Rhodovastum atsumiense: one gene and its partner. The protein of the gene in region 1 interacts with the protein of each later gene in a pairwise test. Links are inferred from orthologs where the notes say so. Each region holds a gene or a part of one and is shown on either strand. Other genes may lie near its edges.

Region 1 (6,025 bases):
TCTGGCTGCCGCACAAGCTGGAACGCGGGCTCGCGGCGCTGCACCGTGCCGGCCAGGGCCTGCCGGTGCTGTATTGCGGTCGCCAGATCCTGGTGGATCAGGATCTGAACCGCCTGGGCCTGTCCGGTGCGCTGCGGCGTGCCACCGGCTTTCCGGCGGCGCTGACCCAGAACGTGGCCACCGGCTGCACCGTCATGCTGAACCGCCAGGCCGCCTGCCTGGTCGCGGCCAGCCGCCCCGCCCCGGGCACGCTGCATGACTGGTGGGCCTACCTGATGGTGACCGCCGCCGGCGGGCTGCTCGTCCAGGACAAGGAACCGGTGATCCTGTATCGCCAGCACCGATGCAACCTGGTGGGCGCCCCGGCCTCCTCGCTGCGCCGCGCGGTGGGGGCCCTGCGCCGCGGCCCGGCCTTGTTCATGACGCTGCTGCGGGCCCATGTCGATGGATTGCTGGCCCAACCCGAGCTCATCACCGAGCGGGCCCGGGCCGAGCTCCTGCTGCTCAGCCGGGCGCTGCATGGTGGGATCCGGCTGCGGCTGATGGCCTTGCGGATGCCGGGACTGCACCGCCAGACCTGGCCGGAAACCGCCCTGTTCCGCTGCTGGTTCCTCATCGGCTGATCGCGGCGCCGCAGGCGGCCAGGGCCGCCCGCATATGCGCCGGCACCGGCGCCGTCACCGCCACCGGCGGATCGAGCCCGAGCGAAAGGCTGCGCGCCAGCAAGTGCAGCCGCTCCGCCTCCCCGCCCGGGCCGTACACCGGATCGCCCAGCAACGGACAGCCCAGCACCGCGCAATGCGCCCGCACCTGGTGCGTCCGCCCGGTGCGCGGGCGCAGTTCCAGCCAGGCCATCCCCGCCGCCTGCCCGCGCAGGCACCATTCGGTCACCGCGGGTTGGCCCGCCTCGTCGGCGACCATGCGCCACCCCGCCGGCGTACTGACCTTGCGCAGCTTCGCCTGAATCACGCCCGCCTCGCCCGGCGGCGCCCCGTGCACCACCGCCCAATAGGTCTTCGCCGCCCGACCGGCCGCGAACTCGGCCTGGGCCGCATGCAGCGCCGCCCGTCGCAGCGCCACCAGCAGGCAGCCGGCGGTGTCGGCGTCCAGCCGGTGCGCGAGCCACGGCCCGTCGCGCCGACGCGACAGCGCCGGGAAGCAATCCTCCACGCTGGGGCCGCCGCGCGGCCCGGGATGCACGGGCAGCCCCGCCGGCTTGTCGAGCACGACGAAACGCGAATCGTGGAACAGGATCGGGATGTCCATCGCGTGATGCTATGCCATGCCGCATGAAGCCCGACACGATCTGCGGCGCCAACGCCGTCGACGCCCTGTTCGCCCGTCGCCCCGACGACGTCATCCGCCTGTTCTACGCCACCGAACGGCGCGACCTGGTCGGTCCCTGGTGCAGCCGGCTCGCCGAGGCACGCCGGCCCTACCGCCTGCTGCCGGACGCGGAGCTGGTGAAGGTCGCCGGCACGCCACACCATGGCGGCGTGGTCGCGGTGGCCAAGCCCCGCGAGATCCCGCTGCTCGACCTGCGCGCCCCGCCGCGCGGGAATTTCCTGCTGGTGCTCGACGGCATCGGCAACCCGCACAATCTCGGCGCGATCGCCCGCAGCGCCGCGTGGTTCGGCGTGCCGGCGCTGCTGCTGCACGACATCCCCGGCGCCGCCCTGCCCTCCGACGCCGCCTACCGCACCGCCGAGGGTGGCCTGGAATGGCTGGCCCTGCACCGCACCCGCGACCTGCCGCGCGCCCTGGCCGCCTTGGCGCCCTACTACCGCATCGTGGCGACGACGCTTGCCGCTGATGCAGTGCCACCCGAGGCGATTCCGCGCGACCGGCCCCTCGCCCTGGTGCTCGGCGCAGAGGAACACGGCATCCGCGCCGAGGTGCTGGCGGCCTGCCGCCGCTCGGTGCGCATCCGTGGCACCGGGCGGGTGCAGAGCCTGAACGTTGCGCAGGCGGCCGCGGTGCTGCTGCACGCCCTCACCTGAGCGGACATCTGAGCAGGACAGGCCCTGGCCTTCCCGCAGGGCGGCGTGGCAGGGTTGGTCATGCGCATTCATATCCAGAACCGTTCCGCCTCCGCCCCCTTCGTGCTCACCCCCGCGCAATGGCACGCCGCCGCAGCGCGCGCCGGGGAAACCGACCACGAGGTCAGTTTTGGATTCGATACAGACGCCTTCACCGCCGCCATCGCCGAGGCGGAGATCCTGATCGCCTCGCCAAGCACGATCGGGAGCCTGCTGCCCTTCGCCGGGCCACGGCTGCGCCTGATGTTCACCACCGCCGCCGGGGTCGATGCCCTGCGGCCCTTCGAGCGACTGCCCCCCGGCGTCCTGCTGGTGAACAATCGCGGCGTGCACGGCGCCAAGGTGTTCGAATACGCCGCCATGGCGCTGCTGATGCTGAATACGCGGATTCCCGCCTATGCCGCCGCCCAGCGCCGCGGCAGTTGGGAACCGCAATTCCTGCCGGTCATCCGCGGCCGACGCGCCACCATCATCGGCACCGGCGACCTCGGGGCCGCCGCCGCCCGCGCCGCCCGGATGCTCGGGCTGTCCACCACCGGCCTGCGCACCCGCGCCCTCCCGCATGATGATTTCGACCGCATCCGCCTGATCGCGGAGCTCGACGCGGTGCTGCCGGAAACCGACTTCCTGGTGCTCGCCTGTCCGCTCACCCCCGCCACCGCCGGGCTGCTCGACCGTCGCCGCCTGGAATTGCTGCCGCAGGGGGCGGGCGTGGTGAACGTGGGCCGCGGCGGGCTGATCGACCAGGATGCGCTGTGCGACCTGCTCGATGCCGGGCGACTCGGCGGCGCGGTGCTCGACGTGACGACCCCGGAACCACCGCCGCCCGACCACCGGGTCTGGACCACGCCGAACCTGCTGGTGACGCCACATGTCTCCGCCGACGAGGATCCGGCCACCTACAATGCCGCCACCCTGGAGGTGTTCTTCGCCAATCTCCGGGCCTGGCGCGACGGAGGGATGCCACCGAACCAGGTTGATCCCGGCCGGGGATATTGACACTTCCGGGCGTAATTCTCGCGCATCATCCGTCGCATCAACGACAGCCGCTCGACCATTGATAAAAATAGGCATCACGAGAACCTGATTTCGTGGAACCGCGGTGGGGCCGGGGCCTTTTCCTCGCATGATGAAAAAGGACAGCAGCATCACCCGGCTCACCGCGGCAGCGATCGGCGCCGCGATGGCCCTCGCTCTGCCGGTGGCGGCCCATGCGGAACCGGAACTTTCCGATGGCCCGGCCTTGCGGGAAGCGCGGAAGCTCGCGGAACAACCGCCCGTGGCCGAGCCGCCCGGGCGCCGTCCGCCGATCGATCATTCCGGCCGCAAGCTGCGCGGCAAGGCCAGCTTCTATGGCGAGGAATTCCGGGGCCGCAAGATGGCCAACGGCAAGCGCTTCAACCCCGACTCCACGGTCGCGGCCAGCAAGTCGCTGCCGCTCGGCACCGTCGCGAAGGTCACCAACCTCAAGACCGGCAAGTCCGCCATGGTCAGGATCGAGGACCGTGGGCCCTATGCCCAGGGCCGCGTCGTGGACCTGACGCCGAAGACAGCGAAGAAACTCGACATGATCGGTGACGGCGTGGTGCCGGTGGTGGTGGCGCCGGTCGCGGTGCCGCAACGGTCAGGCGGCGCCAAGGCGGGTGCGGGAGCAGCCGAGGTGCCAGCCTCCACAGCGACCGAAGCGTTGCAACAGGCCGCCGCAGCCGCGCCGCCCGAGGAACCGCAGGCGCGGCGGTAGGATCGGCCCGGCACTGCACATCATTGGACCTATGCCTTCGGGAACAGGCCGGGAAACAGCACTTCGACCGCATCAAGGGGAAAGCGCAGCGAAACCGGTCCCTTGGGGGTATCGGAGCCGAGAATGCCCTCCGCCACCAAGGTGCTCAGGAGATCGCGGGCGGTCCGTTCCTTCAGGCCGGTGACGCGCGCCGCTTCCCCGCGCGGCAGTTCCCCGCGTTGCAGGACCTGTTCCAGAAGCGCAAAGGCTTCCGGCTTCAGCCCCCGCTGTTCCACATAGAATTTCAGGCGCTCGATGAGCGTGTCCAGGGCGAACAGGCCGCTCATGCAGGTGACCTGATCAAGGCAGACCTGAAGGAACCAGGTGGTGAACTCCGCCAGAGCCCGGAGCGAGAGGTTTCCCCGGCCGTCCAGATCGCCCTGCCGTAGCGAATCGGCGTGATCCATCATCCGCTTGTATTCGCCCCGGCTCTCCAGGCCCCGCGCCAGTCCGCGTGACACCGACCAGAGGCCGTGTGCGCCGATGCCGGCATGCAGCGCCATGGCGTGGCTCATCAACCGGCTGACACGCCCGTTCCCATCCAGGAAGGGGTGGATGTAATTCAGCCGGTGATGGGCCGCCGCCATTGCCAGGATGCGACTGCCCATGCGCAGCGGCTCGAAGCGGTAGCGTTTCTCGAAATGCTGCATGAACGCGGCCACGCGCTCGCCGGCCGGCGGCCAGTGCCGGCCAACCATGACCTCATGCTCCGCGGTCGAACGGAACTCGCCCGGCACCATGCGCAACGCGCGACCCGTGCCGCGCACAATCAGCATGGCTTCGGGAGCATCCACGTAGAAGGCGCGATGAACGTCACGGATGAATTCAGCTGAAGCCGGTTCCGGTAGCGCAGCTTCTGCAAAACGACGGTCAATGTCGCGCTGGACACGGATATGCGCGCGCGCTTCGACCTGAAGATTCCGGCGCTCCTCCGTGGGGTCGAGTTGATCGGCCAGAGCCCGCTCGATCTCGCGCGGGGTCGTGTTGTGACCTTCAATCAGGTTCGAATAGTAGCAGTTCATGATCCGCACGGCATCGGCAAGATTGGCCGCGGACCGGGCATGCAGCCGGATTCCAAGTGCGCTGCTGCTGGCCGAGAGGGCGGCGATCAGATCGACAATTTCCGGACCGGTTTCATCGAGAAGGCAGGGTTCGATCCGTGCCGGGGTTTCCTCAAACGCCACTTTGCCGATCCTGAGTCTGGATAACAGACTGACATTATAAGGTAGAATCCGGAAATCTGCCAAAATTCTGCCGATCATCACGCCGATGCGCGAAGCGCCGCCAGGAGCATGAAACAACTATGATTTCCGGGGACGAAAGGGCAGCTTTCCGCCGATCCCGCAGGCAAAGCCCTTCATGCCACTGGCGCGGCTCCGAATCGCCGCTATCGCCAGCTCGTCAGGTAGAAGCGGGGGATTTCGTCGGGGTAGGCCCTGAAGGACACTTCGCGACGTGCCGCATAGGACTGCACGCTCGTCATGATCGGCAGGAAATACATCTGCTCGGTGATCAGGCGGATGGCCGCAGCGTAGTAGCGGCGGCGTTCATCGGCATTGGTGCTCGCTCCGCCCTGCTCCACCAGCCGCTTCAGCTCCGGGTCGCGGGTGTTGTCGTTGTCGCTGAACCCCTCGGTGCCGGCGCTGAAGAACTGCGGCAGGAATGCCGAAACGTCGTTGATGGAGTAGCTGCCCCAGTTGGCGAGGTAGAGCGGATTGCCGCCTTCCAGGTTGCGCCTGAGCGCGGCTTCGGTCTGCAGATGCACCAGCCGGGCGTCGATGCCGACCGCCTTCAGGTAGCCCTGCACCGGGGCCTCGAACTGCGGCAACAGGTAACTGATCATCTCCGTCCGAAACCCGTCCGGATAGCCCGCTTCCGCCAGCAGCGCCCGCGCCCGGGCCGGGTCGTAGGCGTAGCGCACCGCCACCGAGGGATCACAGCCGAACTGCGTCGGGAAGCAGGGCGTGTCGATCGCCCGCGAGCCGCCCTGCATGATGTTCTTCGCGATCGCCTGCCGGTCGATCGCATGCGCGATCGCCTGGCGCACTTTCACCTTGGTCATCGGGTTGCCCGCGCCGGTGCGGCCGGCCGCGTCGAACATCAGGAAGTTCACCCGCATCGTCTCGGCCCGCGTCGTCTGCAGGTGCGGCAGCAGGCCGAGCCTGTCCACGTCATCGGGCGGCAGGTTCCAGGTCCAGTCCGCCTT
Region 2 (4,191 bases), 1.5 Mb from region 1 along the record:
CCGGCACCAACGGCAAGTCCACCACCACCGCCCTGCTCGCCCACATCCTGGAACGGACCGGCCGCCCGGTGGCGGCGGGGGGCAATCTCGGCACGGCGGCACTGGCCTTGCCCCGGCTCGATCACGATGGCGTGTACGTGCTCGAGATGTCGTCCTACATGCTGGAACGACTCGCGGCACTTCGTTTCGACATCGCGACCATGCTCAACCTCAGCCCGGACCACCTGGACCGGCATGGCGACATGGCGGGCTATGCGCGGGCCAAGCGGTCCATCTTCGACCGCCAGACCGGCGCCGACACGGCGGTGGTGGGCATCGACGACGCCGACGGGCGCGCGATGGCGGCGGCGCTGCGCGCGGGGCCGGCGCGCCTGATGACGATTTCCGGCGAAGGACCGGCCGATCTGGGACCCGAGGGGAGCGTGCTGCGCGACGCCGACGGGCCGATCGTGGATCTCGCGCGGGCCCGCGCCCTGCCGGGCAGCCACAACGCCCAGAATGCCGCCGCCGCCGCGGCGATGGCGCTTTCCCTCGGCGTGACGCGGACACAGGTCGCCGAAGGTATTCTCAGCTATCCGGGCCTGCCGCACCGGCAGGAACGCGTGGCCGAGGCCGCCGGCGTGGTGTTCGTCAACGACAGCAAGGCGACCAATGCCGATTCCGCGGCGCGCGCGCTCGGTTGCTACGATCGCCTCATCTGGATCGCCGGCGGCATGGCCAAGGCGGGCGGCATCGACAGCCTGGTGCCATTCTTCCCGCGCATCGCGCTGGCGTTGCTGATCGGGCGCGACGCCCCGGTGCTGGCGCAGACCCTGGCCGCGCACGGCGTGCCGCATCGCGATGTCGGCACGCTGGATGCGGCGGTGGCGGCGGCCTGGCAGGAAGCGCGTGCCGGCACCGCGCCGGTGGTGCTGCTCTCGCCGGCCTGTGCGTCCTGGGACCAGTTCACCGGCTTCGATGCACGCGGCGACCGCTTCCGCGCGCTGGCGCAGGCCCTGGCGGAGAGCAGCGCATGATGCCACCGCTCTCCCGCGCCGACACCTCGCTGCTGGGCCGCTGGTGGTGGACGGTGGATCGCTGGACCCTGTTCGCGATCGTGACGCTGATCGGCTTCGGCTACGTGATGATGCTGGCGGCGAGCCCGGCGGTCGCGGAGCGCATCAAGCAGTCCCGCGACATCTTCATCCTCAAGCAGGTGTTCTTCCTCAGCTTCGCCGGGGCCATCGTGGTGGTGGTGTCGCTGCTGAGCCCGCGCGGCATCCGTCGCCTGGCGCTGGGGGGCTGCTTCATCGCCCTGGTGCTGACCGCCATGACCCTGGTGGCGGGCGTGGAGATCAAGGGCGCGCGGCGCTGGATCTCCATCCCCGGCCTGTCGCTGCAGCCCAGCGAGTTCCTCAAGCCCTGCTTCGCGGTGATCGCGGCCTGGCTGATCGCCGAGGCCAGGACGGTGCGCCGCTTCCCGGGCACGCTGCTCGCCTTCTGCGTCTTCGGCGTCATCGCGGTGCTGCTGAAGTCGCAGCCGGACGTGGGCATGCTCGCGGTGATCTCGGGCGTGTTCTTCGTGCAGTTGTTCGTGGGCGGGCTCAACATCGTCTTCGTCGGCTTCGGGCTGGCCGGCATGGCCGGCGCCGCAGTCGCCGCCTACAGCTTCTTCCCGCATGTGCGCAGCCGCGTGACCCGCTTCCTCGACCCCTCGAGCGGCGACAACTACCAGGTGATGCGCTCGCTGGAGGCGTTCGGCTCGGGCGGGCTGTGGGGGCGCGGCCCCGGCGAGGGCCGGGTCAAGGACGTGCTGCCCGATGCCCATGCCGACACGGTGTTCGCCGTGGTGGGCGAGGAATTCGGCATGATCCTGTGCCTGGTGATCCTCGGCCTGTTCGCCTTCATCGTGCTGCGCGGCCTGCTGCGCCTGCTGGCCGAGAACGACATGTACGTGGTCCTGGCGGCCACCGGGCTGGTGACCAGCTTCGGCCTGCAGGCCTTCGTCAACATGGCCTCGACGCTGCACCTGATCCCGACCAAGGGCATGACCCTGCCCTTCGTTTCCTATGGCGGGTCCTCGGTGCTGGCGGTGGCGCTGGGGATGGGCATGCTGCTCGCGCTCACGCGCAAGCGCCACAACGGGGAATTGCTATGAGAGGCCCGGCGCCGCGCCTGATCGTGATCGCCGCCGGCGGCACCGGCGGACATTTCTTTCCGGCCGAGGCGCTGGCGGCCGCCCTGTCCGGGCGCGGCCACCGCATCGCGCTGATGACGGATGCGCGCTCCGGCGGCCTGGACTCGCCAAGCTTCGCCGGAGGCGAGCGCTTCGTGCTGCGCGGCGCCGGCATCGCCGGGCGCGGGGCGTGGCGCGGGCTGCAGGCGGTGGGGCAGCTCGCCGCCGGCACCTTGCAGGCGCGCGGCATCCTCGCCCGCCTCGATGCCGCGGCGGTGGTCGGCTTCGGCGGCTATCCGGCGGTCGCCCCGGTGCTGGCGGCGCGCCTGCTGCGCCGGCGCCCGCGCGTGCTGCTGCACGAGCAGAACGCCGTGCTCGGGCGGGCGAACCGGGTGCTGGCGCGGCTGGCCGACGGGCTGGCGCTGAGCCATGCCCCGACCTCGCGCCTGCCGCGGGGGGTTCGCACCACGCTTACGGGCAACCCGGTGCGCCCGGCGGTGGCGGCGCTGGCCGGCCATCCCTATGCCGCGCCCGAGGGGGTGTTCCGCCTGGTTGTGATCGGCGGATCGCTGGGGGCACGGGTGTTCAGCGACATCGTACCCGCCGCCCTCCGTGCGCTGCCGGCAACGACGCGCGCGCGGCTGCATGTGACGCAGCAGTGCCGCAGCGAGGACCTTGATCGGGTGCGCGCTGTATACAACAGTATCGGCATTGTTTTTGATCTGCAACCGTTCTTTGCCGATATTGCCGGGCTTCTTTCGCAGGCGCACCTGGTCGTTGCCCGTGCGGGAGCATCAACTATCGCGGAGCTGGGGGTGATCGGCCGTCCGGCGGTGCTGGTGCCGCTGCCCGGCGCGATCGACGACCATCAGACGGAAAACGCACGCGCCCTGGTTGCGGCCGGCGGCGCCTGGATGATGCCGCAATCCGAATTCGGCGCCGAAACACTGGCGCAACGTATCGAAACTCTTCTGGCCGCTCCGGCTATTCTCTCCAGGGCGGCGCAGGCTGCCGCGGGCTGTGGCATTGCGGACGCGGCATCGCGTCTGGCCGATCTCGTGGAACAGACCATCGCACAGGATTCCGTTTCATGAGAGCCCTGCCGCTGTCCATTGGCACCATTCATTTCGTCGGCATCGGCGGCATCGGCATGTCCGGCATCGCCGAGGTCCTGCACAATCTCGGCTATGCGGTCCAGGGCAGCGACCTCGCCGAGAGCGCGAATGTCCGCCGGCTGCGCGAGACCGGCATCGCCGTCGCGGTCGGGCATGACGCGCGCAACCTGGGCGAGGCGCAGGTGGTGGTCGTCTCCACCGCGGTGAAGCCGGACAACCCGGAAGTGCAGGCGGCGCGGGCGCGGATGATCCCGGTGGTGCGGCGCGCCGAGATGCTGGCCGAGCTGATGCGGCTGCGATGGTCGATCGCGGTCGGCGGCACGCATGGCAAGACCACCACGACCAGCCTGATCGCCACCGTGCTGGAAGCGGCGCGGCTCGACCCCACCGTCATCAACGGCGGCATCATCAACGCCTACGGCACCAACACGCGGCTCGGCTCGGGCGAGTGGATGGTGGTGGAGGCCGACGAGAGCGACGGCAGCTTCCTGCGCCTGCCCGCGGTGATCGCGGTGGTCACCAACATGGATGCCGAGCACCTCGACCACTGGGGCACCGGCGAGGCCATGATCGCGGGCTACGAGCACTTCGTGCAGAATATTCCGTTCTATGGCTTCGCCGTACTGTGCATCGACCACCCGGCGGTGCAGCAGATGATCCCGCGCCTGTCCGACCGGCGCATCATCACCTACGGCCTGTCGCCGCAGGCCGATATCCGCGCCGAGCGCGTGGTGGCCGACAAGCTGGGTGCCACCTTCGAGGTGACGGTGGCCGACCGCGCCCGCAACCGCACCCGCAAGATGGGGCCGTTCCGCCTGCCGATGCTGGGCAACCACAACGTTCAGAACGCGCTGGCCGCGGTCGCCATCGCCTCCGAGATGGAAATCGACGACGCCACCCTGCGCAGTGCCTTCGCCTCCT

What was found. Proteins that work in one complex are often made in the same cells at the same time.
Region 2: the proteins of NBY65_RS11130 (region 1) and murG interact in binary tests that used the Escherichia coli proteins (3 or more experiments, as listed by UniProt). The link is inferred for Rhodovastum atsumiense from one-to-one orthologs.

What each region holds. Positions count from the first base shown.
Region 1 is NZ_OW485601.1:2,422,868-2,428,892, reverse strand. Bases 296-3,144 are described here. They hold NBY65_RS11130 (TrmH family RNA methyltransferase), read left to right. Parts: upstream 296-1,289; coding sequence 1,290-2,000; downstream 2,001-3,144. Other genes in these bases: NBY65_RS11125 (D-2-hydroxyacid dehydrogenase), read left to right, coding at 2,061-3,038; NBY65_RS11135 (RluA family pseudouridine synthase), read right to left, coding at 613-1,266; NBY65_RS11140 (glycosyltransferase family 2 protein), read left to right, coding at 296-623. Also shown: more of NBY65_RS11140, read left to right, coding at 1-295; NBY65_RS11120 (septal ring lytic transglycosylase RlpA family protein), read left to right, coding at 3,166-3,780; NBY65_RS11115 (Fic family protein), read right to left, coding at 3,810-5,120; NBY65_RS11110 (ABC transporter substrate-binding protein), read right to left, coding at 5,207-6,025.
Region 2 is NZ_OW485601.1:954,558-958,748, forward strand. Bases 1,192-4,191 are described here. They hold murG (undecaprenyldiphospho-muramoylpentapeptide beta-N-acetylglucosaminyltransferase), read left to right. Parts: upstream 1,192-2,133; coding sequence 2,134-3,249; downstream 3,250-4,191. Other genes in these bases: NBY65_RS04135 (FtsW/RodA/SpoVE family cell cycle protein), read left to right, coding at 1,192-2,137; murC (UDP-N-acetylmuramate--L-alanine ligase), read left to right, coding at 3,246-4,191. In the rest of the region: murD (UDP-N-acetylmuramoyl-L-alanine--D-glutamate ligase), read left to right, coding at 1-1,016; more of NBY65_RS04135, read left to right, coding at 1,016-1,191. UniProt on the Escherichia coli protein: Cell wall formation. Catalyzes the transfer of a GlcNAc subunit on undecaprenyl-pyrophosphoryl-MurNAc-pentapeptide (lipid intermediate I) to form undecaprenyl-pyrophosphoryl-MurNAc-(pentapeptide)GlcNAc (lipid intermediate II).